2 regions of the Aeribacillus sp. FSL K6-2848 genome follow, and region 2 is predicted to be linked to the other one. Evidence: riboswitches for the same ligand, from Rfam matches in the RefSeq annotation. Region 2 holds a riboswitch; the other holds the start of a gene.

Region 1 (4,127 bases), 770 kb from region 2:
ATATGCCCACGGGTAGGCGACATCATCCCAATTGAGCACGTTGGAACATTTTCCGTTCACTATTGCTGTTGAACGGTTTGGTGCATCAGGATCCATAATAACTCGTTTTGTTAATGTTTGCTCCATATTACTTCCTCCTTAACTTGCACATGATTCACATTCATAAATGTCGCTTGATGTCGAACGGACATAATACGTTGTTTTTAATCCGGATTTCCAAGCTGTCAAATGAAGCTCCAGCAATTCTTTCGCTTTAATCGTGTTTAGGACGTAAAAGTTGAAGGAAATGGACTGGTCAATATGTTTCTGGCGCACTGCATTTTGTTTGATGCTCCATGTTTGGTCGATCAAATAAGCGGATTTATAATACCAAGTCGTTTTCGCATTTAAGTCGGGAACGGTAACTGGAATTTTGTAGTCTTTCTTTTCCTCTGAATAAACTTTTTGGAAAATTGGATCGATGCTTGCTGTGCTTCCGGCTATAATGGAGGTCGATGCGTTCGGTGCGACCGCCATTAAATAGCTGTTGCGAATCCCAAAAGTCTGCACTTTTTCCTTTAATTCCTGCCATTTTTTTGACGTATAACCGCGGATTTCAAAATATCGCCCTGTATCCCACTCCGAGCCTTTAAAGAGAGGGTATGCGCCTTTTTCTTTTGCGAGCTCCATACTCGACTGAATGGTTAAATACGCAATTTTTTCATATAGTTGGTCGACAAATTGGACTGCCTCGTCGCTTTCCCATGTAATTTCCTTTAGTGCAAATAAATGATGCATGCCAAACGTTCCAAGACCGATTGCACGGTATTTTTCATTTGTAAGCTTTGCCTGTAATACCGGAATGTTATTTAAATCGATAACGTTGTCCAGCATCCGCACTTGAATAGGGATTAAACGTTCCAGAACGTTGTCTGGAACAGCCCGTGCCAAGTTGATGGAAGAAAGGTTGCAGACGACGAAATCGCCGGGCTTTTTCACAATGACAATTTTTCCATCTTCGACATATTGTTCTTCAACAGTAGTAGCACTTTGATTTTGCGCAATCTCTGTGCATAAATTGCTGCAATAAATCATGCCGGCATGCTTGTTTGCGTTTTTTCGATTCACTTCATCCCGATAAAACATAAAAGGCGTTCCCGTTTCAAGCTGGCTGATCATAATCCGTTTCATTATTTCAATCGCAGGCACTTTTTCTTTAGATAAGGAAGGATGATTCACGCACTCAAAATATTTTTCCCGAAAGCTGCCGTTACCTTTTTCTTCATCATAATAATCTTCCAGACTGAATCCCATGACTTTGCGAACTTCGTGGGGATCGAACAAATACCAGTCCCCGCGCTTTTCAACTTGCTCCATAAATAGGTCAGGAATGCATACACCTGTAAATAAATCATGGGTGCGCAGCCGTTCGTCTCCGTTATTTAATTTTGCATCTAGGAAGGCGAAAATATCTTTATGCCAAACATCCAAATAAACGGCAATTGCTCCTTTTCTTTGGCCGAGCTGGTCGACGCTCACTGCCGTATTATTTAATTGCTTCATCCAAGGAATGACACCTGATGAAACTCCTTTGAACCCCCGGATATCGCTTCCGCGGCTTCTGATTTTCCCTAAATAAACTCCAATGCCTCCGCCGCTTTTAGAAACATTGGCAATATCAGTGTTCGAATCATAAATGCCTTGAAGGCTGTCGTCTACCGTATCAATAAAGCAGCTTGAAAGCTGACCGACTGATTTTCCTGCATTAGCCAATGTAGGTGTTGCAACCGTCATATATAAATGGCTCAATGCCCAATACGCTTCCTTTACAAGATGCAAACGTTTGGACGGATGCTCGTTGATCATTAACGTCATAGCGATGATCATAAAACGTTCCTGTGGAAGCTCAAATGTTCGTTTATGAAAATCTTTAGCTAAATACCGGTCGTAAAGGGTCCTTAATCCGATGTATGTAAACAGCTTGTCCTTCTCAGGATCAATGGCATTTCCCAGCTCCATAATTTCCTCTTTTGAATAATGCTCTAGCAAAAGAGGGCTGTAGATTCCAAGATCGGTTAATGTTTCGATTAACAAATAAAAATCGCCGTAGCCCGGTTGGTTGTAATTTCTGTTTTGGCTCGCTTCATAGTAAATTTTTTCAAGAAATACGTGTGCAGCTAAAAAAGTCCAATCCGGCTCACTTTCCGAAATGTTTGCTAAAGCTTCAATAATCAGCAGGTTTGTAAATTTTTCAAGATCATCAATCTGCTGGTATTGTAGGGTTGTCGACACTCTCTCGCTGTATTCATGAAAGGAAAGGGATGGAAACTTTTTTTCAAGCTGTCTTAGATAAAGCTCCCAATCGCTCCTGTTAAAATGATTTTGAAAAACCTCGTATAGATTTAATGCTTTCGTAATATTCATCAAACATCCTCCTTATCAAAATAAAAAACCGCTCAGGAAGCTGAGCGGATCAAACGATGATTAAAAGGGAGGCAGTTTACAAGGCGAAACTACTCCATTCAAACCATCGTTTCATCTTCCCAACCCCCGAAGAATTAGAAACGTTCGGACAAAGGCAGGTCTCCTGACTCGTGCTTCATCCTACTTTGAATCCTTCCCATACGAAACGTACAGTGGATTATTCATTTCGTAGCACTCACAGTTGCGGGGACAGTTCCGGATTCTCACCGGATTCCCTTTTAAGCTGAAAACAGCACCTTTGTCGTTAGGTTTTCAATATATAGTATTTAATTGTTTTTGATTACACAATATATAGATTTTTGATGTTATATATTCATCATAATCGTACTTGGCGAAAATTGCAATAAAAAAGTGAGGCTGATTGAAATTTTGCAACCTCACGAAACAATTAATGAAACTGAATATCAATTTTCTTTTTGTTGTTTTCGGTTTGTTTTGGAATACGGATTTCCAAAACGCCATTTTTATATGTCGCGCTCACTTCTTCTTCTTTTACATTTGCCGGCAATGCAACAGCGCGGTGAAACCGCCCTACAAACCGTTCGCGTCTATGCATTTCTTCTTCCTTTACTTCTTTGCTTCTTTGAATTGTGCCGCTGATCGTAAGAACGTTGCGATCAAGATGAATGTCAACGTCTTCCTTTTTTTCAAGGCCGGGCAAATCACACGTAACAATTACTTCATTAGCAGTTTCATGAATATCAAGCCGGGGGGTATTCATAGTCTCAAAGTTTTCAAAAAAATGCGGGAAGCTTTCAGAAAAAACGCGATTCATGTTTCGTCTAAATTGGTTGATCTCAGAAAAAGGATCGTAAGGAATGAGAGCCATATGATTGTTCCTCCTTTGATTTTTTTACAGAAAATATTATTTGTGTTGAGAAGAGAAATATACATAAAGCAGAGTTTAAATTACTGTAGTTGAGCAATTTTCATTACAATAATTACCATGTAAAAAGAGACAAACGGAGTACCCCTTATGCCACATGAAGCTGTTTTTTAACGACATCAATGGGAATATCTTGTTTCGCTGCATCGTAAATAAACTCCACGAGGCTATGTCCTTTCTTCTTTCGAAGGAAGTCAAGCCCGGTAGAGAAATCGCTGTTGGATTCGACCATACTGTACACATAAGCGAGTTGCACCAAGATCCAATACCGTTTCACCGCCCGACGTTGACGAACGCGGTACCCATCGAGCTTCAGCTGGTCTTTCGCTTGTCGAAAAAAGCATTCGATCGACCAACGCTGGGCATAGTAGCGCAAGATCTCTTCATCGCTTAGCTCCCGGTCGGTGCTCAAGACGCAGTGAAGATGTTCAGGTGTCATCGGCTGATCGGCTTTCCAAGCCAACAACACAACGGCATCATCGAGACCTTTCAGCGCTCCCTCGTAGCGATACACGCGATAACGCTCTTCTCCCACCGTGACGAGATGGGTGTCGTTCGGTTCGATATAGCGGGCAAACTGTTTGGCTTGGATGGCGATGCCTTTTGGATAAAGAACCCGATTCGTCTTGAGCATCGCAATGACGTGGAATCCTTTTTTCAGGCAGGCTTCCACGAGTGTTTTCGATGGGTACCAAGAATCCATCAGCACATAAACAGAACCGTGCACATCCAAAGAAGAAAGCATCTCGATGGCCCATTGACCCTTGCTTTTCCCATC
Region 2 (4,127 bases):
AGCAGTATTCCCTGAACAAGGCGAAGCCATTGTATTAGCTGCCAGCAGCTTTTTAACACAAAAATTTGGAATATTGTATTTAATCATGGGTGCAGCAGTATTGATTTTTATTCTTTATGTTTCTTTTAGCCGATACGGAAAAATCAAACTGGGGGATCCTTTAGAAAAGGCTGAGTTTCCGACATTATCTTGGGCAGCTATGCTTTTTTGCGCTGGAATTGGATCAAGTGTTCTTTATTGGGGAACGATTGAATGGGCTTACTACTATACGGGACCTCCATTTGGCATCGAACCTAGATCAAAAGAAGCCGTTGAATGGGCGGCCGCATATGGAATTTTTCATTGGGGACCGACGGCATGGGCCATCTATTGCCTCCCTGCCCTGCCAATCAGCTATTTCTATTATGTAAAGAAAAAACCGGTGTTAAAAGTAAGCGAAGCGTGCCGGCCTCTCATTGGCAAAAAAGCAGATGGACCAATAGGCAAAATCATTGATGTCTTGTTTATGTTTGGTTTGCTGGGCGGAGCTGGAACGACACTCGCTTTAGGGACGCCGCTCATTACAGAAGGAATTCATGAACTTTCCGGCATCGAACCTTCGATGACACTCCAAACAGTGGTTTTGCTTATTTGTACATTGATCTTCGCAGCAAGCGCTTACTCCGGTTTGCGGAAAGGCATTAAAATTTTGAGCGACATCAACCTATGGCTTGCCGTATTATTGTTGGTGTTTGTCTTCCTTGCCGGCCCGACCGTCTTTCTGGCGGAAACGGCCGTCAACAGCATCGGCATCATGCTTGATCATTACATGCGGATGTCTTTATGGACTGAACCTTTTAACAGTTTAGGACCGTTTGAACGAACAGGCTTTCCGGAATCATGGACGGTATTTTATTGGGCTTGGTGGCTCGTGTACGCTCCATTTGTCGGCTTGTTCGTCGCTAAAATTTCAAAAGGACGCACTGTCCGCGAAATGACGCTCGGAACAGTAGTATATGGAACGCTCGGCTGCATTCTCTTTTTTGGGATTTTAGGAAACTTTGGATTATTTTTAGAACTGACAGGCCAATACCATGTAACAGCTACATTAGATGAACATGGCGGATCAGCAGCCATTATCGGAATATTGAAACAATTGCCGTTAAGCAACATTGTGATTGCCGTATTTACTGTGCTTGCCGTGATCTTTTTAGCAACAACGTTTGATTCAAGCTCTTATATTTTAGCATCTGTTGTCCAAAAAGAAGTTGCCGATGAACCTTTGCGATGGAACCGTTTATTTTGGGCTTTTGCTCTTTCCGTTTTGCCGCTTATTTTAATGTACCTCGGCGGATTGTCCACATTGCAGACTGTTAGCATTATTGGCGGTTTCCCTTTGTTGTTTATTTTTGTCCTTTTAGCCGGTTCTTTTATCAAAGCGGCAAACCAAGATTTTTATTCCAGTAAATCTCAATTATTTAAAATGTATCCTAAAAAGAAAGGCGTGAAAAGAAACCTTCTCTCGAAATAACTGTTTTCCGGAAAAATCCCAACCGCTGTAAAGACCCGCAGAAAACCTTTATGTTCTGGCGGGTTTTTGTCATGTAAAGCGGAAGAAATCGCAAGCCATCTACTTTCCTAAAAAATTTTTCTTTTTAATTGCAAATGTGGTGTTGAAAAATAAAAAAAAATCCTCTATTCTGATAATTATAGTTTCATATGTGTACCAGCAACAGGTGCGTCATATTGCAGCCGCAATATGCGCTTAAAAGGGAAGTTTGGTGAAATTCCAACACGGTCGCGCCACTGTGATGGGGAGCTTTTGATCATCAGCCACTGTTTCTGCCAGAGAAATGGGAAGGAGATCAAAAGCGTTGAACCTAAGTCAGGAGACCTGCCTGTTGTATGCACTACGACCTACGCGTCATAGGGAGGAGTGAGAAGCCATGTTCATGTTGAAACCATTTGGGTGCCTCAACACGAGCTAGGATATCCAGTCCCTCTTTTATTAGCGTAAAGAGGGCTTTTTTATTGTGTTGAGCAAAAATCAAATGGGAGGTTTTCGTAATGGCAGCCATTAGTTCAAATCTTGGCTATCCGCGAATTGGCGAACGCCGGGAATGGAAAAAAGCTTTGGAATTATTTTGGAATGGAGACATTTCTGAAAGCAGCTTACTGGAAACGTTGAAAAAGATCCGTCTTTCCAACTTAAAGAAACAGCATGAAAGCGGAATTGAGCTGATTCCCATAGGAGATTTTTCGTTTTATGACCACGTTCTCGATACTGCTTTCATGTTTGGATATATTCCTTCGAGGTTCCAGCATATGGATCCCCGTTCCATCAAAACATATTTCGCAATGGCAAGGGGATCCGAAGAAGCCGAGGCTTTAGAAATGACAAAATGGTTTGATACAAATTATCATTATATCGTTCCGGAACTGGAAAATAAGCCGCCTGCTTTTTTGGAAAACCGTCTGCTCAAGCTTTACAATGAAGCAAAAGACGAACTAAATATTGAGACAAAACCTGTTGTTTTAGGGCCGATTACTTTTTTAATGCTGGCGAAAAAATATGAAAAACGAGATTTTTATAAGCATTTATCTGCTTTCATCCCAGTTTATATTCAATTGTTGACAGAGTTGCATCAAGCAGGCGCAAAGTGGGTGCAAATCGATGAGCCTGTTCTCGTTCAGGAAATTGATGAGTCATTGATTCCGTTGTTTAAAGAAGTGTATGAAGCTTTTCACGAAGCGAATCCATCTTTGAACATACTGTTGCAAACTTATTTTGAAAGTCTTTCTCACTATCAACATATCGTTTCATTGCCTGTTGCTGCTATCGGTCTTGATTTTGTACATGATGGGGGAGCCAACAGTGCAAACATCCAAAAATTCGGGTTTCCAAAAGACAAAATATTGGCTGCCGGTTTAATCAGCGGCCGCAACATATGGAGGGCATCATTAGAAGAAAAAGCAAGCAAAATTGATTTTCTCGCTCAGCATGTTGATGTTGATCGATTGATCATTCAACCTTCCTGCAGCTTGCTCCATGTGCCGGTTACCGTAAAAAATGAACACGAATTGCCGGAAATTTTAAAAAATGCTCTCTCCTTTGCAGACGAAAAATTAAGTGAAGTCCATCAGCTGACACAATATGCAAAAGGTGAATTAAGTATAAGCGATTTACGATACGATGACCGTTATTACACGCAATTTATGAATTCTGATTTTCGGACAAACCGAAACGTGCAAGAGGCAGCCGCCAAGATTGAATCCTACCCGACGAACCGTGTGGACTTTTCTGTTCGGCGCAAGCTGCATAAAAATAGATGGAACTTGCCAATTCTACCGACAACAACGATCGGCAGCTTTCCGCAAACGAAAGAAATCCGCCAAACCCGTTTAAAATGGCGGAAAGGCGAATACACAAACGAGCAGTATGAATCGGTCATCAATAATGAAATAAAAAAATGGATTGACATTCAAGAGCAGCTCGGTTTAGACGTATTCGTCCATGGGGAATTTGAACGGACCGATATGGTGGAATATTTCGGAGAAAAACTAAAAGGAATTGCTGTTACCAAAAACGGCTGGGTGCAATCTTACGGTTCGCGCTGCGTCAGACCGCCGATCATTTATGGCGACGTTGCCTTTGATCAGCCGATGACCGTCAAAGAAAGCGTCTATGCCCAATCATTGACGGACAAACCTGTAAAAGGAATGCTGACTGGACCTGTCACCATCTTAAACTGGTCTTTTGTCCGTGATGACATTAGCTATGCGGACGTTCTTCGCCAGATTGCCCTTGCCATCCGCGAAGAAGTATTAGCTCTGGAGAAAAACGGCATAGGAATGATTCAAGTTGATGAACCTGCTATCCGTGAAGGGCTGCCGTTAAAAAGATCGAAGCAAAATCAATACATCGAAAACGCCGTCGAAGCTTTCAAACTTGCCACCAGCTCCGTCAAACCGGAAACACAAATTCATACTCATATGTGCTATTCCCAGTTTGAAGATATGATGGAAGCGATCGATAAGCTTGATGCAGACGTTATCTCGATTGAATCGTCCCGCAGCCACGGAGAACTTGTTCATGCTTTTGAAAAGTACCAATATAAACGGGAAATCGGTTTGGGCGTTTATGACAT

What was found. A riboswitch is a leader RNA that binds a small molecule or an ion and turns the genes downstream of it on or off. The one in region 2 is predicted to bind cobalamin.
Region 1: another riboswitch for cobalamin. It lies ahead of NSS70_RS16230 (ribonucleoside-diphosphate reductase subunit alpha); the one in region 2 lies ahead of metE (5-methyltetrahydropteroyltriglutamate--homocysteine S-methyltransferase).

The regions. Positions count from the first base shown of each region.
Region 1 is NZ_JBBOQQ010000001.1:3,364,002-3,368,128, reverse strand. Features, by position in the region: gene NSS70_RS16235 (ribonucleotide-diphosphate reductase subunit beta) at 1-126, opposite strand, end outside; gene NSS70_RS16230 (ribonucleoside-diphosphate reductase subunit alpha) at 139-2,403, opposite strand; cobalamin riboswitch at 2,540-2,718, opposite strand; gene NSS70_RS16225 (Hsp20/alpha crystallin family protein) at 2,852-3,292, opposite strand; gene NSS70_RS16220 (IS701 family transposase) at 3,438-4,127, opposite strand, start outside.
Region 2 is NZ_JBBOQQ010000001.1:4,135,541-4,139,667, forward strand. Features, by position in the region: gene NSS70_RS19830 (BCCT family transporter) at 1-1,510, shown strand, start outside; cobalamin riboswitch at 1,697-1,895, shown strand; gene metE (5-methyltetrahydropteroyltriglutamate--homocysteine S-methyltransferase) at 2,047-4,127, shown strand, end outside.